One region of the Streptomyces sp. NPDC056835 genome, then DNA from elsewhere that is predicted to be linked to it. Evidence: riboswitches for the same ligand, from Rfam matches in the RefSeq annotation. Region 1 holds a riboswitch; each other region holds the start of a gene.
What was found. Region 1 has a riboswitch for cyclic di-AMP ahead of ACFRMN_RS14780 (peptidoglycan DD-metalloendopeptidase family protein). Riboswitches for the same ligand answer to the same signal wherever they lie in the genome.
Positions count from the first base shown of each region.

Region 1 (7,013 bases):
GGGGGTAGGGGCGCCCCTTCGAAGCCGTTACCGGCGCTCTCGCCGTCCCCCCTCCGTTCCCGCCGCTGCTCAGCTCTGGTCGAGGAGGCGGGTGCGAAGCCGCTCGCGGGTCTCGGGGGCGAGCCCAAGCCCCTCGGTCAGATAGCGGTCGGTGGTGCCCCAGGTCTTCTCGATGGTCTCGAAGGCCGCCGCGAGATATTCGGCGCGAGCGTCGAAGAGCGGGCTGAGCAGTTCCATCACCTCCGGGGACATCCCGGTGGGGGAGTTGTCGGTGCGGTGGATCGGGTAGCGGCGGTGCGGGTGGTTCGACTTGAGATAGTCGGCCTCGATCGCCTCGGGCTCCACCCCGACCGCGAGCAGGGACACCGCGATGGAGAGCCCCGCCCGGTCCTTGCCCGCCGCGCAGTGCATGAGCGCGGGGACGCTGTCCTCGGCGAGGGAGTGCAGGACGCGGCTGTGCTCGGCGGTGCGTCCCGTGATGATCGTCCGGTACGAGTCGATCATCCGGGTCGCGGCTCTGCCGTCCGAGAGGATCGAGCGCAGCTGGTCGAGATCGCCGTCCCGCACCATCAGCCAGAACTCGGCGCCGTCCGCCGGATCAGTGAGCGGCAGGTTCACATTGCGTACGCCGGGCAGTTCCACGTCCGCGCCGTCGAGCTTCAGATCGGCGGCGTTGCGGAAGTCGAAGATCGTGTGCAGGCCGAGGGAGGAGAGGAAGGCGGCATCGGCCGGGGTGGCGTTGGCGAGATGTCCGCTGCGGAAGAGCCTGCCGTAGGCCACCCGCCGGCCGTCCGTGGTCGGCAGTCCGCCCACATCGCGGAAGTTGCGCACGCCGGACAACTCGGGCTCTGTCGACGGGACCTGCGGCAGCTGCTGCGTCACGGCGTGCTCCTCCGTGTCTGCCGTCGGCGCGGCTCGCCGACGATGTCGGCTTCCGACCCTACGACATTTGTTCCCCAGGCAACCTGCGGCAATCGGCCCGGCTCCGGAAGGGTCAGAAGCGCATTATTCGGACACGCCGCGCGGATGAATATCGCCCACATGCCCATCTGTCCGGAATGAGTGATTCCGCATAACCTGCCCCGGTCGCGGGGGAGATGAGCTCCGGCCCGTGAGCAGGATCATATCCGTGACGTTGCGTGGCGGTATCGGGAGGGGGAATTGCTGCTCCGCAAGGTAATTGAAGACCGGAATCCACGCAGGGTGACCGAATAACCCGAGCGATATCCGGAACGGGCGTCACCGCCGGAAAACAGCATCTTGTTCCGGCCGACCGACTCGCTTACGTTCAGCCTCAATCCGAGCGGATCGCCGAATCCTGCCGCCGCTTGGAATTCGCATCCACCCATCAACGCGTGGCAGGAGCGGGGGACCCAGGTAGTACGCCGATCCGGAAGTTCGGACGGCTCGGGGTGAAGTCGCGCACCATGCGCGGCCGGGCAGCTCCAGCCCGAACCCGACAGCTCACCTCGCAGGCGCCGGAGAGGAATTCGCCATGCCCACGAAGGGTAAGCACCGCCGTCCCAAGACCAATTCGATTTCGCGCGGATTCATCGCCGCGGGTACGGGTGGCGCGGCCATCGCGCTTCCGCTCATCGGCGCCACCGGCGCGCACGCCGCGGAGAAGGCCGCCCCCGCCGCCGCTCCGCAGGCCGCCTCCACCTCGGCGCAGACGGCCCAGAATCTGTCCGGCGCCCAGCAGCGCGCCGTGACGAAGCAGACCGTGACCCACGTGGCCACCAAGGTCGCGAGGACCTACACCGTGGTCGCCGGCGACTATCTCTCCAAGATCGCCGTTGAGCATCATGTCCGGGGCGGCTGGCACCGGCTGTATCAGGACAACCGGGAGGCCGTCGGCGACAACCCGTCGCTGATCCACCCCGGCCTGAAGCTGACCCTCGGCGCGCGGGCAGCGGCGAGCGCGCCGTCCGAGGCTCCGGCGGAGCCCTCCTCGTCGGCCGATTCCTCGGCGGACTCCACGTCCTCGGCCGACACCACCTCCCCGGCCGAGTCCGCCGATTCCTCGTCCGCCGACGCTTCGTCCGCCGATTCTTCGTCCAGCGACTCCTCGTCCAGCGGTTCGACGGACGAGTCCGCCGCCCCGACCACCGAGCAGGCCCCCGCCGACGGCACCGCGGAGCAGAGCACCGGTTCCGGCTTCACCGCGCCGGTCGACGGACCGACCTCCACGCCGTACCGCGCCTCCGGCTCCAGCTGGTCCAGCGGCTACCACACCGGTGTCGACTTCTCGGCGTCCTCGGGCACCCCCGTCAAGGCGGTCAGCGACGGCACGGTCGTGACGGCCGGCTGGGGCGGTGCGTACGGCAACCAGGTCGTCATCCAGCACAGCGACGGCATGTACTCGCAGTACGGTCACCTGTCGTCCCTGGAGGTCTCCGCGGGCGAGAGCGTCAGCGCGGGCCAGCAGATCGGACTCTCCGGTTCCACCGGCAATTCCACCGGACCGCACCTGCACTTCGAGATCCGGACCGGCCCCGAGTACGGCTCGGACGTCGACCCGGTGGCCTACCTCCGGCAGAACGGTGTCAACGTCTGATTCGTCAGATCACGTCAGCTCATTGCGCTGCCCGGCACTTTCCGTGCCGGGCAGCGGCTTTTTCGACTATTCCCGCTTGGCCGAAACTTGACCGATGGCATATCTCACCCGGCGTCAACCCCTCCTTACGGTCGCGTAGGTCACATCTGCCGGGAATGATGTGGTGCTGTGGCAGACGATTCGAGATCAAGAAGAAATGGCGTACTCGGGTCGTACGCGGCGATCGGCGACAGCTTCACGGAGGGGGTGGGCGACCCGGGCCCCGACGGGATGTATGTCGGCTGGGCGGACCGGCTCGCGGTCCTGCTCGCCGACCAACTGCCGGTCTCGGGTGCGACGGCGGACACCGTCCACGGTGATTTCCGGTACGCCAATCTCGCCGTACGCGGCCGGCTCCTCGACCAGATCGTCGACGAACAGATACCGCGCGCCAAGGAACTCGCCCCGGATCTGGTGACGTTCTGCGCCGGCGGCAATGACATCATCCGGCCAGGCACCGACCCCGACGATGTCGCCGAGCGTTTCGAGCGGGCCGTCGCCGATCTCTCCGGCGCCGTCGGCACGGTCATGGTGACCACCGGCTTCGACACCCGGGGCGTCCCGGTGCTGCGCCATCTGCGCGGCAGGATCGCCACCTACACCGCCCATGTGCGGGCCATCGCGGACCGCTACGACTGCCCGGTGCTCGACCTCTGGTCGCTCAAGTCCGTACAGGACAGGCGGGCCTGGGACGGCGACCGGCTGCATCTGTCACCCGAGGGGCACACCCGCGTCGCGCTGCGCGCCGCGCAGGTGCTCGGCCTCGATGTGCCCGCCGACCCGGACCAGCCGTGGCCGCCGCAGCCGCCGCGCGGGACGCTGGAGGTACGGCGCGACGACATCCACTGGGCACGCGAATATCTGGTGCCGTGGATCGGGCGGCGGCTGCGCGGTGAGTCCTCCGGCGATCATGTCGAAGCGAAGCGCCCGGACCTCTTGCCTCTCAAGCACTGACCGCGGAGGCGGATCCGGCCGGTCGTATCCCCGCCGGGACCCGTTCCAGTACCCCTCCGGCGAAGACGTCGTACAACGGCAGTGTCTCCAGATGCACATAGCCGATATGGCAGTCGCACACCGCCAGCGGGCACGCCCGCGGAGCGAGCGCCCGCCGGTAGGACCCGTCGTAGAGATTGCCCAGCTCGGCGCGGACGAAGTGGCAGCGCCGCACCGTACCCTCACCGTCCACCGAGATCACCGACTCGCCCGTCCGGCAGGGCAGACCGGCCGAGCGGTGCGGGCTGCGGCTGTAGGGGAAGAGCGGATCGAGAGCCGTCCAGCGACCGGCCTCCTCATCCGTATAGCTGCGGCCCTCGGCCGCGTTGATCCAGAGATACACCTGCTCGGGCAGGTCCGCGCGCAGCCGGCGGGCGTGCTCCAGATGGTCCGGCAGGCCCACGACCCCCACACTGAACCGGATCGACCGCTCCGCCAGCTCATGGGTCTTCGCGAGGAAGCGGTCGTACGGCGTCTGGCCGGGGTGGTACGTACACCACAGGGCGAGCTTCGCGGGATCGGCGTCCGCCAGCCAGTCGGTGCGGCAGCTGAGATTCGTCTGGATCGCCACCCGGCCGATGTGCGGCAGCGACGACAGCTCGGTGAGGGCACGCCGGTACCAGGAACGCACCAGCCCTTCGCCCCAGGGAGTGAACAGCACCGACAGCCTGTCCTCCCGCTGCTCCGAAGCCCAGGCGGTGAAGCGCTCCAGGGCGGCCCGGTCGGCGCGCAGTTGCTCCCGGCTGTCGCGGCGCTTGGCGAACGGGCAGTAGGGGCAGTCGTAGTCGCAGGAGGCGAGCGGGCCGCGGTAGAGGATCGTCAGGTCCACGGGTCTCACTTCCTTTCGTACGCGGCCATCGAGGCCCGTACGGCGGGGGAGAAGAGCGCGGGACCCAGCGCGTCCGAGTACGCGAGCCCCTCGGGGGAGAGGCGCAGCAGGCCGGGAGGCGCGCTCTCGTCGAGCCAGCCGAGGGCCGCGAACCGGGCCAGCTCGCCGGGGAAGTCCTCGGCGGGGCCGGAGCCGAACCGCGCGCGGTAGTCGGCCTCCGTCATCCCCCCGGCTTGGAGGAGGGACTGGAGAAGATGGCGGCGGCGTGCCTCGTCACCATCGATCCGGCGGCCGACCTCCGCGTGGGAGAAGTCCTCCGTCGCCGTGTAGGTGTCGATGATGGCGCGTATCTCGCGCATGTCGACGGCGTAGTCGAAGGAGTAGTGAAGAGTGGAGGTGTACGAGCGGGCCCCGCAGCCCAGACCGATCATCCCGTCGGTCTGGCACGCGTAGTCGTCCGCGCCGGCGTCCTGGAACGAGATGTCCGGCCGGCGGAACATGCGCATCGACAGCTGTTCGTAGCCGTGCGCGAGCAGCTGGTCCCGGCCCTGCCGGTAGAGCCGCAGCCGCTGGTCGTCCCAGGCGGAGTCACCGCCGGCGCCGAGCCGGCCGAGGCCCGTGAGCGGCCGTACGTACAGGGGGTAGAGATACAGCTCCTCGGGCCGCCAGGCGAGCGCGGCGTCCAGGGAGTGACGCCAGCTCGCCTCCGTCTGGCCGTCGATGCCGTAGATGAGATCGATGTTCAGGACGGGGATCCGGGCGTCCCGTATGCGGCCGAGCGCGGCCTCGACCTCGGCGCGGCGCTGTGGGCGTACGGCGGCCTTCGCCTCCGCGTCGACGAAGCTCTGGACGCCGATGCTCAGCCGCGTGGCACCCCGCTCGGCGAGCACCGCCAGCCGGTCGGCGGTGGCCGTCGCGGGGGAGGTCTCCACGGAGAGCGGGACGGCCCGCAGGTCGGCCCCCATCCGTTTCTCGGCGATGTCGCACAACCGGTCCAGCTCGTCGGCGTCCAGATAGGTGGGTGTGCCGCCGCCGAAGGCAGCCGCGGCGAACCGCACGGTGTCCGTGCCGGCTTCAGCGTCCGCCAGGGCGTCGCGCACCGTGATCGCCTGCCGGTCGAGCGCGTCGAGATAGCGCGTCGTCAGTTCGTCGGGGGCGCCGATCCGGGTGAAGAGATTGCAGAAGCCGCAGCGGACCTCGCAGAACGGTATGTGCAGATAGAGGGAGAGCGCGTCCTTGCGTTCACCGGCCCACAGCCCACGCAGCGCCGGGCGGTCCTCCAGCGGGCGGTAGGCGGTCTTGTGCGGATAGGCGTAGACATAACTCTCGTACGGACGAGGTGCGAGGGTGGTGCTCATCGGGCTGTCCCGCTCTCCAGGAAGAAATGGGCGTACGGCACGGTCCAGACCACTTCATGGCCCAGGCGGTGGCCGGTCCAGCCGTCGTCGCCGTAGGCGGTGCCATGGTCGGAACAGACGATCGTGAAGCAGCGCCGACGGCTGCTCGCGGCGGCGAAGAGCCGGCCGATATGGCGGTCGACATACTCCAGCGCGGCGGCGTGCGTGGCCCGCGAGTCGCCCGCCTCCCGCGTGGCGCCGGGCAGATGGAACCAGTTGGGCTGGTGCAGCGCCGCCACATTGACGAACAGGAACAGCCGCTGGTCGGGCTCCAGACCGGCGACGACCTTCTCCGCGCGCTCCACCTGCGCCTCGAATGAGGTGGGAGAGGCCACGCCGAACTCCGGCTCCCAGTGGCTCTCCTGGAACATTCCGGGCAGTACGGAGCCGAGCGCGCCCCGCTGGCTGAAGAAGCCGACGCCGCCCAGACACACCGTGCGATAGCCGGCCGCCGCGAGGCCCGAGACCAGATCCGGCGTGTCATGGACGAAGGTCCGGTCGGCCGTGGTCTCGCTGCCCCCGAAGCGCGCGGCGAACAGCCGTGGATGCGGACCCGGCACGGCGGGGGTGGGCAGAAACCCGGCGAAGATCGCCTGATGCGAGGCGTAGGTGAAGCTGCCCGGGGCGTGCCGCTTCTCCCAGCGACCGCCCGGGAGATGCCGGGCGAGATGTGGGATACGGCCCGCGGCGGCCAGCTCCTCCGCGACATCGAAGCGCAGTGTGTCGAGCGTGACGAGCAGGAGGTCGTCCCGCCCGACGACCTCGTTCATGTCAGGTGTCTGCACGCCGGCTCCTCGGTCGTCCAGCGCGTGGCACGCCTCGGCAGGGCGGCGAGCTGCGCCGCGTAGGTGTCCAGGCCGTCGGCGCCGCGGCCCGGCAGCCCCGTGAGACCGGGCAGCAGATCGCCGAAGGCGTTGACCTCGCCGACGGCGTACCGCCGCCAGCTCGGGGCGGGCAGCAGATCGACTCCCACGCAGTGGGTTCCGGGGAAGCGGTCGGCCGCCGCCTCACTGATGGTGAGGGCGGTGGAGAAGCTGCCGCCGGACGCCTTGATCACGTCGCGGGCCGCGTCGAGATCTCCGCGCTTCCCGCCCAGATGGAGATTGGTCATGGGCGACCGGCTGGTCCGTACGACCACGTGCGTCGCGCGGCCCGCGACGACCACCACCCGCAGATCGGCCGGCCTGCCGTCCAGGAC
Region 1 covers NZ_JBHUBB010000011.1:63,890-70,902, reverse strand. The annotation lists gene ACFRMN_RS14790 (DUF6126 family protein) at 1-8, shown strand, start outside; gene ACFRMN_RS14785 (tyrosine-protein phosphatase) at 70-882, opposite strand; cyclic di-AMP (ydaO/yuaA leader) riboswitch at 1,300-1,491, shown strand; gene ACFRMN_RS14780 (peptidoglycan DD-metalloendopeptidase family protein) at 1,496-2,557, shown strand; gene ACFRMN_RS14775 (SGNH/GDSL hydrolase family protein) at 2,726-3,550, shown strand; gene ACFRMN_RS14770 (STM4011 family radical SAM protein) at 3,540-4,418, opposite strand; gene ACFRMN_RS14765 (STM4012 family radical SAM protein) at 4,424-5,776, opposite strand; gene ACFRMN_RS14760 (STM4013/SEN3800 family hydrolase) at 5,773-6,585, opposite strand; gene ACFRMN_RS14755 (STM4014 family protein) at 6,582-7,013, opposite strand, start outside.

Region 2 (7,013 bases), on a different contig from region 1:
TGACGGACGACGACACGGACCGGACCTGCGCCGCGATCGAGGAGGTCTTCGCCGTCCTCCGCTGAGATCGCGGGAGACCGGCACGACCGGTGTGACGACCGGTGTGACCCAGCCGACAGCCCGTGCGGAAAAGAAGCGGGTCCCAGAGGCTGCGGATGGGGCGAGATCGACGCACTCTTGGGCCTATGAGTGATGCACCGATCGTCGTCCACCGGGCGTCAGGGACAGGCGGGCGGCGGGTCACGGTCCGTGGGCGGATCATGGGGCTCGCCCACTCCGACGACCACTTGATCGAATTCCTGCGACTGGCGGGGCTGCCGGACGCCTGGGAGCTGCTGGACGACCCGGCCTGGGTGGAGTGGCAGGGCGGTCCCGCGCACGAGTACAGCGTGGTGTGAGCCGGCGTGGCGTGAGCCGGTGTGGTGTGAGCGGGCATGGCGTGAACCCGCGTGGTGCGATGCGCACCCATCCGGCTCACCCGCCGCACCCCGCCCCGTCAGCCCTGTTGGTCCGCCCGTTCCACCTGGTCGGCTCGCTCCCTCTGCCCTTTCTGCTCCCTCTGCTCCGCCACGATCGCGGCGAGCTGCGTCAGGTTGTCGATCCGCCAGTCCGCCGCCTCGATCACTTCCGGGTCGTCCGCCCACAGGTAGCCCCAGGGCCCGCGCCGCAGATGCGCGGCGCGCAGACCCGCCTCCCGGGCGGGGAACAGGTCGTACGCGGGATGGTCGCCCACGTACACCGTCCTGTCCCGTGACGCCCCGGACGCCTCGATGACGCGCGCGAAGAACTCCGGCGACGGTTTCTCGACGCCCCACTCGCCCGAGGTGGCGATGAGATCGACGGGCAGATCGAGGCCGCGCAGCAGCTCGCCCGTCTTTACGGTCTGGTTGCCCGCGAGGACGACGCGGACGCCGAGGGCCCGGAGGCTCGCCAGGGCGGGCCGTACATCGGGATAGAGATCGGACTCGTCGAGATGGTCGCCGCGGCCGGCGGCCTCCCGGGCGCGGTACGCCTCGCCGACGTCCATGCCGGGCTTGATGAGGCGGAGGGCGTCGGCGTTGTCCCGGTTCTGGACGGTGGCGGCGCCGACGAGCGCCGAGATGGTGTGTCGGGGAATGCCCAGCCAGTCGGCCCAGGACGCCCAGTAGCGGTCGTCGCGGACGAGGGTCTCGCCGACGTCGAACACGATGGTTTCAATCACCGGTGTAAGCGTAGGGGGACACGCTCTGCCGATTGTCAGTGGCTGGCCGTAGCCTTGCTCCTATGTTCGCTTCCTCGTCCACTTCTTCCCCCGCCTCCGGTGACGGCGACTCGTTACGCGCTGTCAGGTCCGCCGCTGTCGTCAACGCGGAGATCCGTGCCCTGTGGGCGCGTGCCGGTGGCGCGCTGCCGCCCGCCGAGCAGGAGCGCTACCAGCGACTTCTGGTGGAGTGGGCCGCCGCGGTCCACGCCGATGTCGTCGAGGCGGCGTAGGCCGTCCGTGCGCCGAGTGGTGATGATCTTGCTCCGGATGGCGTAGAGTTGCATTCAACGGCGCGGGGTGGAGCAGCTCGGTAGCTCGCTGGGCTCATAACCCAGAGGTCGCAGGTTCAAATCCTGTCCCCGCTACTGGAAGAGAACGAAGGCCCGGATTCCTGGTGAATCCGGGCCTTCGTCGTGTCCGCCCGCCCGCCGGGCCTTCGTCGTGTCCGCTCATCTGCCCGTCCGTCCGCCCGCGTGCTTCTCCGCCTGCGTGCTCCTCCGTCCGCGTGCTTCTCCGTCCGCGTGCGGCTTCCGGGGTTGACCTTTACGTAACGTCAAGTTCTAGCGTGAAAGTCATGGAGTGGTCGATCCAGGAAATCGCGAAGAAAGCGGGCACGACGAGCCGCACGCTCAGGCACTACGGCGAGCTGGGGCTGCTTGAGCCCAGCCGTACGGGCAGCAATGGCTATCGCTACTACGGACAGGACGCCCTGGTCCGGCTTCAGCGGATTCTGCTGCTGCGGGAGCTGGGCCTCGGGCTGCCCGAGATCGCGCGGGTCCTCGACGGCCAGCAGGACACGGCCGCGGCCCTGCGCGGCCATCTGAAGCTGCTTGAGCGGGAACGCGAGCGCATCGGTCGGCTGATCGCCTCGGTGCGGACCACTCTCCACAAGACGGCGACGGGAGAGGAACTCATGGCCGAGGACGTACTCGACGGCTTCGATCACACGCGGTACGAGGAGGAGGTGACCCGGCGGTGGGGCCGGGACGCCTATGCGAAGAGCGACCGCTGGTGGCGGTCGCTGAGCGAGGAGGAGCGGCAGGGCTTCAAGGACCAGCACGAGAGCATCGCCGGGGACTGGGGACGCGTGGCCGCGGCGGGGCTCGCCGCGGACAGCGACGAGGCGCAGGCCGTCGCCCGGCGTCACTGCGACTGGCTGTCCGTCACGGCCGAGCCCACCAGGTCGTATGTCATCGGCGTGACGGCGATGTATGTCGATGACGCGCGCTTCGCCGCCACCTATGACCAGTACGGTGAAGGTACGGCTGTGCTCGTGCGGGACGCCATGAAGGTGTACGCCGAGCGCCACCTGACCGACTGATCGGGTCCGTCGGCTCGCCGGTGCGCCGGAGCATCGGCCGGGCCGACGGGTCGGCTCGCCATAGCCCACTCGGCCGACGGCGATTCGCCGCCCGGGATGGCAGCGGCCAGCCTGGTGGAGCGCGGCACCGTCCGCAGCAGTCGGCGGACCGGGCAGGAGACCACTGGTGTGGAGACTGAGGAAGCTCGGAAAGGGCATCGGCGGAAGAGGCCGGCGGGCGGCCGAGGGCGCCGGTCTCTGGGCTGTTGACGGAAGGGGTTTCTGGGCGGCCGGCGACAACGCTCGCGGCGGCGGCCGGTATCCGGGCGGACGTGGCCGTACCGGACGCAGGCTGGTACGGGTGCTGCCCGTACTGGTGATCATCGCCGGGGTGATCTTCGACCTGGTGACCCCCACGCGTGTCACCGCGTCCCCCCTCTTCGCCGCCGCTCCGCTGATCGCCGCCCCGTTCTACCCGTTGGCCGGCACGCTCACCATCGCCCTGGCCTCGCTGGTCTCCGAGGTGCTGCTGCACATCCACGCGGACACCCAGTTCCAGGTGGAGTCGATCAGCGAGGTGCTGACGGTGGTCGTCGTCTCCCTGCTGGCGCTGTACATCAACGGCGTCGTACGGCGCAGCGGCGAGCGGCTGGCCTCCGCCCGCATCATCGCCGAGACCGCCCAGCGCGCGGTGCTGCCCAGACCCGCCGAGCGGATCGGGGGGCTGCGGATCGCCGCGCGGTACGAGGCGGCGCAGGAGGGCGCGTTCATCGGCGGGGACCTCTTCGCCGTACAGGACACGCCGTACGGGGTGCGGCTGGTGGTCGGGGACGTACGGGGGAAGGGTCTTGACGCGGTCGAAGCGGTGGCGGTGGTCATCGGGTCATTCCGGGAGGCCGCCGAGCAGGAGAGTTCGCTGGAGGGAGTCGCGCAGCGGCTGGAGCGCGCGCTCAGACGTGAGGGGACGCGGCGGGACGGGCTCGACATCTTCGAGGGGTTCACCACCGCCGTACTCGCCGAGATCCCGCACGACGAGGGAGTGGTGCGGCTGCTCAACCGCGGCCATCCCGAGCCGCTGCTGATGTGCGGCGACGGTGAGGTGCGGATGCTCGCCCCGAGCGACCACGCGCTGCCGCTCGGGATGAGCGAACTGGGCGCGTGGCCGGACCGCGCCGAGCAGGCCCTGTATCCGGAAGGCGCGACGCTGCTCTTCTACACGGACGGGCTCACCGAGGCGCGCGATGCCCACGGGGTCTTCTACGTCCCGCGCGACCGGCTCGACGGGCGGGTCTTCCAGGGGCCCGACGAGATACTTCAGGCGCTCATCGACGACGTACGGCGGCACACGGGCGGCGGGAGCCAGGACGACATGGCGCTGCTGGCGGTCAGCCGGCCCTCGGAGGGCGAACCGGAGCGGCGCAGGACCATGCCCCTGGTGCCGTGAGACGGCCGCGATCGCCGTCGGAGTCGTCACCCTCATCGCCCGGCGCGGGGCCGGCGGGAGCTCTCGCCACTGTAGGTAATCGAGAGGTATCCCTCCGCATAACATTTGACACACCGTCAGAAATGCCGACTTCCCTGACGGGCTGTCAACTCGCCCGATTGCGTTCCGCTACGTCCCGGTACGTCCGATGCGAAGTCGTTAATGATCACCCGGAACAGCTTGGAATATGGGCCGGGTCTCTATTAACGTTCGATAACGCAGCGCGGTCGTCCCAGCCGTCGTAAGAGATGGCGCCGTGCGCACGCGCCGAATCCCGCGAGGGAACCGGGGAACCACCAATTGGGGTGAATCGGGTGTCTTTTGCTGCCCTGTGCGGCAGGAGCGCCCGTAGGAGACCTTCCTGCTCCGAACCCGTCAGCTAACCCGGTAGGCGAGAAGGAAGGAAAGGAGCACGCCTCAGTGGCGTCCAACAAGCCTGCCCCCGAAGCCGTCTTCGAAACGCACTCCCTCGGCAGCGAGCCGGACAGGGCATGGGGGGAATGGAATCCCACCGAGGAGTCCATACGGCCCGTACGCGGCCGGCACCGCGTCGCCAAGCAGCGCGGACTGGCCCGTAGCTCCACCGTCCTCGGCGTCGGCGTCATCGCCGCCGTCGGCGCGGGCGGCATCGCCACCGCGCAGGACAAGCCCGCGGTCTCCATATCCCTGCCCGACGCGATCACGGACAATCTCCCGGACGCCAAGTCCCTGCCGGGAATGGGCTCCCTCGCCTCGGACGACTCCGACTCCGAAGTCCTCGCCGCCCCGCTCACCACCGCCGGGCTCACGGCCGCCGACACCGAGCAGGGCGCCACCGACGCGGGAGAGGCGCTGCGCGCCCGAATCCTCCAGCAGGCCGAGGCACAGCAGACCGGCGCCGAGGCGGCGCGGAAGGCCGCCGCGGAGTCCGCGGCGGCCGAGCAGGCCGCGGCCGAGGCCAAGAAGCAGCAGACCGAGGCCGAGAAGAAGATCGAAGAGGCGAAGAAGAAGGCAGAGGCGGAGGCCAGGGCCAAGGCGGAGAAGGAGCGGCTGGCCAAGCTGGCCGCCAGCTACGCGATCCCCACCTCCTCGTACACGATCACCTCGACCTTCGGTCAGGCCGGCTCCCTGTGGTCCTCCGGCCAGCACACCGGCCTGGACTTCGCCGCGCCGACGGGCACCCCGCTCAAGGCCGTGCACAGCGGCACGATCAAGTCGGCCGGCTGGTCGGGCTCGTACGGATACCGCACGGTCCTGGAGCTCGATGACGGCACGGAGATCTGGTACGCCCACCAGTCCTCCATCTCCGTCAGCGCCGGGCAGAAGGTCACCACCGGCGAGGTCATCGGCAGGGTCGGCGCGACCGGCAATGTGACCGGCGCCCATCTGCACCTCGAAGTCCACACGGCGGGCGGCACGGGCCTGGACCCGATGAGCTGGCTGCGCGGCAAGGGCCTCAACCCGTAGGGCTTCCCCGCGGGCATTCCCCTGGGTAATCCCTCTGGGTATTCCCCCCGGGGTATTCCCCCATAAGGCCCACATACGGGCGCGGAGCGGGTTGGGACGCCCCCCTCAGGGGTTGCATCTCCCTATGACCGCTCTGCGCCCACTGGGCTCCTCCGATCTGCACGTCTTCCCGCTCGCCCTCGGCGGCAATGTCTTCGGCTGGACCGCCGACGAGACGGCCTCCTTCGCCGTCCTCGACGCGTACGCCGCCGCGGGCGGGAACTTCATCGACACCGCCGACATGTACTCCTCGTGGGCCCCCGGCAACGAGGGCGGTGAGTCCGAGACCGTCATCGGCGACTGGATCGCGTCGCGTGGCAATCGCTCCGACGTGCTGGTCGCGACCAAGGTGGGCGCGCACCCGCGGTACAAGGGGCTCAGGGCGGCCACCATCAAGGCCGGGGCCGAGGAGTCGCTGCGCCGGCTCCGTACGGACTACGTCGACCTCTACTACACGCACTTCGACGACCCCGAGGTGCCGGTCGAGGAGATCATGACCGCCCTCGACCAGCTGGTGCGGGCGGGCAAGGTCCGCGCGCTCGGCGCCTCCAACATCAGCGCGGAGCGGCTGGCCGCCTCGCTCGCCTTCTCGGAGCGCGAGGGGCTGGCCCGCTATGTGGCGCTCCAGCCGCACTACAACCTGGTCTCCCGGGACACCTACGAGGGCGAGCTCCGGGACACCGTGCTCCGGCACGGGCTCTCGGCCGTGCCGTACGCCGCGCTGGCGTCGGGCTTCCTCACCGGCAAGTACCGTCCGGGGACCGAGGTCGACAGTCCCCGGGCCGGCAAGGCGGCCGAATATCTGGCGTCGGAGCGGGGCGCCGAAGTCCTGACCGCGCTGGACCGGATCGCCGGGGCGCGGGGCGCCGAGGTCGCGACCGTCGCGCTGGCCTGGCTGGCGGCGCAGCCGACCGTGGTCGCGCCGCTCGCGTCCGCGCGTACGACCGAGCAACTGCCCGCGCTGCTGGCTACGGTCGGCCTTGAGCTGACGGCGGAGGAACTGGCGGAGCTCACGGCGGCATCGGCCTGAAGCCGCGGCTCGTCGGACTGGTCGGTCATCCCTCGTCCGTCAGGTCCGTCAGGTCCGTCAGGTTCGTCATTGGCGGTACGGGTTGTAGCCGTCGTAGTCGATGGACGGCGGCGGCACCCGTACCCTGCCCGTGGCCCGCGCCGCATAGGTCAGCGCGGGCCCGGCTATCTCCCTGCGCTGCCACAGATGGTGCAGCAGCTCCTGCTCGCGCTCGATGAAGTCCGGGCCCACCGCGCCGCGGTGGGCCCGGTGGCGCAGAAACGCCAGGGACGTCGCGAACGCCTCGTACTCCCCGACCGACCTGGCCGCCCGCGGGCCGTACGTACGGCCCGCGAAGTCACGCGCCATCGTGCGCGCCCGCATGGAGGAGAGCGCGAGGGGCGCGGCCGGGGTCAGCCAGCCGGCCGCGGCGTACGCGGGCAGCTCGGACCCGACCGTGCGCAGCTCGCGCTGGCGGCTCCAGATCACCAGC
Region 2 covers NZ_JBHUBB010000026.1:23,701-30,713, reverse strand. The annotation lists gene ACFRMN_RS26805 (aspartate aminotransferase family protein) at 1-65, shown strand, start outside; gene ACFRMN_RS26800 (hypothetical protein) at 186-398, shown strand; gene ACFRMN_RS26795 (HAD family hydrolase) at 497-1,198, opposite strand; gene ACFRMN_RS26790 (hypothetical protein) at 1,264-1,473, shown strand; tRNA gene ACFRMN_RS26785 (tRNA-Met) at 1,535-1,608, shown strand; gene ACFRMN_RS26780 (MerR family transcriptional regulator) at 1,818-2,564, shown strand; gene ACFRMN_RS26775 (PP2C family protein-serine/threonine phosphatase) at 2,761-3,987, shown strand; cyclic di-AMP (ydaO/yuaA leader) riboswitch at 4,282-4,435, shown strand; gene ACFRMN_RS26770 (M23 family metallopeptidase) at 4,447-5,472, shown strand; gene ACFRMN_RS26765 (aldo/keto reductase) at 5,597-6,541, shown strand; gene ACFRMN_RS26760 (PrsW family intramembrane metalloprotease) at 6,608-7,013, opposite strand, start outside.
Region 2: it holds a riboswitch for cyclic di-AMP, as region 1 does, so the genes downstream of both, ACFRMN_RS26770 (M23 family metallopeptidase) here and ACFRMN_RS14780 (peptidoglycan DD-metalloendopeptidase family protein) in region 1, are expected to answer to the same signal.

Region 3 (7,013 bases), on a different contig from region 1:
TCGCCCTCCTTGAGACTGATGACCTCCAACTCGTCCTTGTTGGACGGGTAGTCGGGCACCACCCGCTTGACCACGCCCTGGAGCGTGCCCAGCGCGAGCCCCGGGGACGACTCGTCCAGCGTGGTCAGACAGACCAGCTCCTCGTCACCCTCCAGCGCAAGGAACTCCGAGACGGGCGCCCCGCCCGACAGACTCGGCGCCGAAGCCGTGTCCGGCAGCTGGGGCAGGTCGATCACCGCGATCCTCAGCAGCCGTCCGGTGGAGGTCACCGCGCCGATGTCGCCGCGGGCCGTCGCCGGCACGGCCGAGACGATCACATCGTGCTTGACGCGCTTGCCCTCACCGCCCTCCAGCGGCTCGCCATTGACCGTACGGGCCAGCAGACCGGTGGACGAGAGCAGCACCCGGCACGGATCGTCCGCGACCTCCAGCGGCACTGACGCGACGGACGAACTCGCGGACTCCAGCAGCACCGTGCGCCGGGGGGTGCCGAACTTCTTGGACACCGCGGCCAGTTCGGACGAGACCAGCTTGCGCAGCTCGACGTCCGACTCCAGGATTCCGGTCAGCTCGTCGATCTCGCCATTGAGCCGGTCCCGCTCGCTCTCCAGCTCGATCCGGTCGAACCGGGTGAGCCGGCGCAGCGGCGTGTCCAGGATGTACTGCGTCTGGATGTCGCTGAGCGAGAAGCGCTCGATCAGCCGCTCCTTGGCCTGCGCGGAGTTGTCGCTGGACCGGATGAGCCGGATGACCTCATCGATGTCGATGAGCGCGACGAGCAGTCCCTCGACCAGGTGAAGCCGGTCACGCCGCTTCGTACGCCGGAACTCGCTGCGCCGCCGCACCACCGTGAAGCGATGGTCGAGATAGACCTCAAGCAGCTCCTTCAGGCCCAGCGTCAGCGGCTGGCCGTCGACCAGCGCCACATTGTTGATCCCGAAGGTCTCCTCCATGGGCGTGAGCTTGTAAAGCTGCTCAAGCACCGCCTCGGGCACGAAACCGTTCTTGACCTCGATGACCAGGCGCAGTCCGTGCGCGCGGTCCGTGAGGTCCTTGACGTCCGCGATGCCGAGGAGTTTCTTGGCCGAAACCAGATCCTTGATCTTCGCGATCACCTTCTCGGGACCGACCGAGAACGGCAGTTCCGTGATGACCAGGCCCTTGCGGCGCGCGGAGACATCCTCGACCGTCGCGGTGGACCGGATCCTGAACGTGCCCCGGCCCTTCTCGTAGGCGTCCTTGATGCCGGTCAGCCCGACGATCCGGCCACCGGTGGGCAGATCGGGGCCCGGCACGAAACGCATCAGCGTCTCCAGGTCCGCGCCCGGGTGCTTGATCAGATGGCGTGCGGCCGCCACGACCTCCCCGAGGTTGTGCGGCGGCATGTTCGTCGCCATCCCGACCGCGATCCCGGAGGCGCCATTGACCAGCAGGTTCGGATACGCGGCCGGAAGTGTGACCGGTTCCCGCTCCTGCCCGTCGTAATTCGACTCGAAATCGACGGTGTCCTCGTCGATCGACTCCGTCATCAGTGACGTGGCGTCGGCCATCCGGCACTCGGTGTAACGCATGGCGGCCGGCGGGTCGTCGTTGCCGAGCGAACCGAAGTTGCCATGGCCGTCCACCAGCGGCAGCCGCATGGAGAACGGCTGTGCCATGCGGACCATCGCGTCATAGATCGACGCGTCTCCGTGCGGGTGGAGCTTGCCCATCACCTCACCCACGACGCGCGCGCACTTCACATAGCCGCGGTCGGGGCGCAGGCCCATCTCATTCATCTGGTACACGATGCGGCGGTGCACCGGCTTCATACCGTCGCGGGCGTCCGGCAGGGCCCGGGAGTAGATCACCGAGTAGGCGTACTCAAGGAAGGAGCCCTGCATTTCATCGACCACGTCGATGTCGAGGATCTTCTCCTCGAAGTCCTCCGGCGGCGGGGTCTTCGTGCTGCGGCGGGCCATCGCTGCTGCGGCTCCTTCACAGGTTCTGAACGGCAACTTCTCTGACTGACGCGGACCATTGTGGACTGCGCCACTGACAACCCCGACCTCGACCCGTCGTTGAGCACGCGTCGGGGGTGCCCGGCACCGGGAACTTCGCCAGGTGCGAGCACGCTTGCATACAGTGGCAGGACTTCTCCATATCGCGATCGAAGGGACGTACATGCCCATGGGTCACACGGCCACAGCGCAGGCCGGTTCCGGCGGCCTGACAGCGACCGAGCACCGCCTGGCCAACGGCCTGCGCGTGGTGCTCTCCGAGGACCACCTGACCCCGGTCGCCGCGGTGTGCCTCTGGTACGACGTCGGCTCACGCCACGAGGTCAAGGGCCGTACGGGACTCGCCCACCTCTTCGAGCACCTGATGTTCCAGGGCTCGGCGCAGGTGAAGGGGAACGGCCACTTCGAGCTGGTGCAGGGGGCCGGCGGCTCCCTGAACGGCACCACCAGCTTCGAGCGCACCAACTATTTCGAGACGATGCCCACCCACCAGCTGGAGCTGGCGCTCTGGCTGGAAGCCGACCGGATGGGCTCACTGCTCGCCGCGCTCGACGACGAGTCCATGGAGAACCAGCGGGACGTCGTCAAGAACGAGCGCCGCCAGCGGTACGACAATGTGCCCTACGGTACGGCCTTCGAGCGGCTGACCGCGCTCGCGTACCCCGAGGGCCATCCGTACCACCACACCCCGATCGGCTCGATGGCCGACCTGGACGCGGCGACCCTGGAGGACGCCCGCGCGTTCTTCCGTACGAACTACGCGCCGAACAACGCGGTGCTCTCGGTCGTCGGCGACATCGACCCCGAGCAGACGCTCGCCTGGATCGAGAAGTACTTCGGCTCGATCCCGTCCCACGACGGCAAGCAGCCGCCGCGCGACGGCTCGCTCCCCGGCATCATCGGTGAGCAGCTGCGCGAGGAGATCCACGAGGAGGTCCCGGCGCGCGCGCTGATGGCCGCCTACCGGCTGCCGCACGACGGCACCCGCGAGTGTGACGCCGCGGATCTGGCGCTGACCGTCCTCGGCGGCGGCGAGTCCTCCCGGCTCCACAACCGGCTGGTGCGCCGCGACCGGACCGCGGTCGCCGCGGGCTTCGGGCTGCTGCGCCTGGCGGGCGCGCCCTCCCTCGGCTGGCTGGACGTGAAGACGTCCGGCGGAGTCGAGGTCCCGGAGATCGAGAGCGCGGTCGACGAGGAGCTGGCACGCTTCGCCGCCGAGGGCCCGACCGCGGAGGAGATGGAGCGGGCCCAGGCGCAGCTGGAGCGCGAGTGGCTGGACCGGCTCGGTACGGTCGCCGGCCGCGCCGACGAGCTGTGCAGGTTCGCCGTGCTCTTCGGTGACCCGCAGCTGGCGCTGACCGCCGTGACCCGCGTCCTGGACGTCACCGCCGAAGAGGTACGAGCCGTCGCCGCGGCGCGGCTGCGCCCCGACAACCGCGCGGTGCTGGTCTACGAGCCGGTCACCGCCGACGGCGACGACGCCTCCGCCGATGAAGACGAGACCGACGAGCACGAGGGGGCGGACCAGTGAGCGACGCTGCCGTGACCATGGACTTCCACCCGCGTCCGACGGCCGGCGAGGCCAGGCCCTGGGCCTTCCCCGCCCCCGAGCGCGGCGCTCTCGACAACGGCCTGACGGTGCTGCGCTGCGACCGTCCCGGACAGCAGGTGGTGGCGGTCGAGATCAATCTCGACGCCCCGCTGGACGCCGAGCCCGAAGGGCTCGACGGCATCGCCACGATCATGGCGCGGGCGTTCTCCGAGGGCACCGACAAGCACAGCGCCGAGGAGTTCGCCGCGGAGCTGGAGCGCTGCGGCGCCACGCTCGACGCGCACGCCGACCACCCGGGCGTCCGGCTCTCCCTGGAGGTCCCCGTCTCCCGGCTGCCCAAGGCGCTGGGCCTGCTCGCCGAGGCGCTGCGGGCGCCCGCCTTCGCGGACAGCGAGGTCGAGCGGCTGGTACGCAACCGCCTCGACGAGATCCCGCACGAGACCGCCAACCCGGGCCGCCGCGCCGCCAAGCAGCTCTCCAAGGAGCTGTTCCCGGCATCCTCGCGCATGTCACGGCCGCGCCAGGGCACCGAGGAGACGGTGGAGCGCATCGACTCCGCGGGCGTGCGCGCCTTCTACGAGGCGTACGTACGCCCCGCCACCGCCACCGCCGTGATCGTCGGTGATCTCACCGGTGTCGATCTGGACGAGGTCCTTGCCGACACCCTCGGCACCTGGACGGGCGACACCGTCGCACCCCGTCCCGTACCGCCCGTGACCGCCGACGACACGGGCCGCGTGGTGATCGTGGACCGGCCCGGCGCCGTGCAGACCCAGCTGCTGATCGGCCGCATCGGCGCCGACCGGCACGACCGGGTCTGGCCCGCCCAGGTCCTCGGCACGTACTGCCTGGGCGGCACCCTCACCTCCCGGCTCGACCGCGTGCTGCGCGAGGAGAAGGGCTACACCTACGGTGTCCGGGCCTTCGGCCAGGTGCTGCGCTCCTCGGCACCCGACGCCCCGGGCGGTGCGACCGGCGCGGCGATGCTCGCCATCAGCGGCTCCGTGGACACCGCGTCCACCGGCCCGGCGCTCGACGACCTCTGGACGGTGCTGCGCACCCTCGCGGCCGAGGGACTGACCGACGCCGAGCGCGATGTGGCCGTTCAGAACCTGGTGGGGGTGGCCCCGCTGAAGTACGAGACGGCGGCCTCCGTCGCGGGCACGCTGGCCGACCAGGTCGAGCAGTTCCTCCCGGACGACTTCCAGGCGCAGCTGTACGCGCGGCTGGCCGAGACCGGCACCGTCGAGGCGACGGCCGCGGCCGTCAACGCCTTCCCGGTGGACCGGCTCGTCACCGTGCTCGTCGGTGACGCCGCCCAGATCAAGGAGCCGGTCACGGCTCTCGGGATCGGTGAAGTGACGGTCGTCACCGGCTGATCCGGCCTCTCCATGGAACCCCGGCGGCTTCGGCCGCCGGGGTTTCCCTTTATGTCCCTCTTTGTTGGGGAGAGTGGCTGTATGCCCTGTGGTGTGCGCTACAAAGGGGCCTGTCTGTTTGGTGATTGAAAGACGACCCGCTTAACGTCGGTCCGGCTGTCCGCCAGTTACGCCGCGTCCGCGGCACCGGACAGTCATCGCCGAGTCCCCGCCAGGCGCGAGCCCGGGGAGCCGGGGACCCATGAAGTCCCTGGGGTGAATCGGACGGCCTTCGCGGCTCGATCGCGTGGAGGGGTCCGTAGGAGACCTTCCTGCTCCGAACCCGTCAGCTAACCCGGTAGGCGAGAAGGAAGGAAAGGACCAGCCACTCCATGGCGTTCACCCGTGCCACCGGGAAGCATCGTGCCCGCGGCCGCAGGATCCGCGGGAGCGCGAAGGTCGCGGGCGCCGCGACGCTCACCGCCACCGGCGTCATCAGCACCCTCGCCGCTTCCCCGGCGCTCGCCGCCGACACCGACGTGGCCGCCGCCCGGCAGACCGGGCTGATCCAGGCCCTGGTTATCAACGACTCCCTCGCCGGCACCATCGACGCCCAGGCCGACGCGCAGCGTCTGGCCGCCGCCGAGGCCAGGGCGAGGGCCGCGGCGAAGGCGGAGGCGGCGCGCAAGGCGGAGGCCCGCGCCCAGGAGATCCGCGCCGAGAAGGAGCGCGCGGCGCGGGCCGCGGAGCGCGAGCGCCTCAACGCCTTCCAGCTCCCCATCGCCGGCTCGTACGTCACGACCGGGTACCGGGCGGGCGGCTCGCTCTGGTCCTCGGGCAGCCACTCGGGTGTCGACTTCCGCGCCGCCTCCGGCACATCCGTCGTGGCCGTGGGGGCGGGCACCGTGGTCGAGGCGGGCTGGGGCGGCTCGTACGGCAACAACATCGTGCTGCGGATGAGCGACGGCACGTACACCCAGTACGGCCACCTCTCCTCGATCGGCGTCGCCGTCGGCCAGAGCGTCACCCCGGGACAGCGGATCGGCTTCTCGGGCGCGACCGGCAACGCCACCGGGCCGCACCTCCACTTCGAGGCCAGGACGGGCCCCGACTACGGCTCGGACATCGACCCCGTCGCGTATCTGCGCGCGCACGGCGTGAACGTCTGACCACTCCGCCCACCCGAAGGCCCCGGCGCACCGCCGGGGCCTTCGGCGTTCCGCCCGCCCCCGCCCCCGGCCACGCTCCGCTGGCCAAAAGATATCCATGGATTACGGGCACCCATCGGAAATTCTCGATGACTGCAATAGAGTCACGGAACAGGCGTCAATCGGCAGCGTTTCGCGCGGATTAAGGCGGAGGTTCGGACATGCGCATTCCCGCGCACTCGGTATGCACGGCGATTCGCGACGACATCATCTCCGGCGTATTCGAACGTGGCAGCCGGCTCACGGAGGAGCAGCTGGCACGGCGCTACGGCGTCTCCCGCGTCCCGGTGCGCGAGGCCCTGCGCACGCTGGAGTCGGAGGGCTTCGTGACCACCCGCCGCCATGTCGGCGCCTGTGTGGCCGAGCCCACGGAGCAGGAGGCGGCGGACCTGCTTGAGGTGCGGCTGCTGCTGGAGCCGCTGGGCGCCGCGCGCGCCGCCCAGCGCCGTACGGAAGCCCATCTCAAGGTCCTGCGTGGCCTGGTCAGACTGGGTCAGGAGCGGGCCCGCAGAGGCCAGGGCGAGGATCTGCGCTCGCTCGGCGCGTGGTTCCACGAGACGCTCGCCCAGGCGTCGGGAAGCCTGGCGCTCACCGCCCCGCTCACCCAGCTCCGGCACAAGATCGCCTGGATGTACGTGGTCGACCAGCCCACCGCCCCCGTGGAGTCCTGGGCGGAGCACGGCGCGATCGTGGACGCCGTGGCGCGCGGCGACGCGGAGCGGGCGCGGACGCTGACGTCGCTGCACGCGGAGCGGACCGCGGCGGTACACCGGCTGAAGCGGCCGGAGCGCCGCGGGGAAAAGGTGAGGGCTTCGCAACATGCCGTAAACATCGCGAGCGTCCGCAATTAACAATCACGCCGTATACAAATGAAGAGAAAAGAGCAGGGCGCCCT
Region 3 covers NZ_JBHUBB010000043.1:117-7,129, reverse strand. The annotation lists gene ACFRMN_RS34175 (DNA topoisomerase (ATP-hydrolyzing) subunit A) at 1-1,961, opposite strand, end outside; gene ACFRMN_RS34170 (M16 family metallopeptidase) at 2,164-3,531, shown strand; gene ACFRMN_RS34165 (M16 family metallopeptidase) at 3,549-4,931, shown strand; cyclic di-AMP (ydaO/yuaA leader) riboswitch at 5,120-5,289, shown strand; gene ACFRMN_RS34160 (M23 family metallopeptidase) at 5,303-6,079, shown strand; gene ACFRMN_RS34155 (GntR family transcriptional regulator) at 6,280-6,969, shown strand.
Region 3: it holds a riboswitch for cyclic di-AMP, as region 1 does, so the genes downstream of both, ACFRMN_RS34160 (M23 family metallopeptidase) here and ACFRMN_RS14780 (peptidoglycan DD-metalloendopeptidase family protein) in region 1, are expected to answer to the same signal.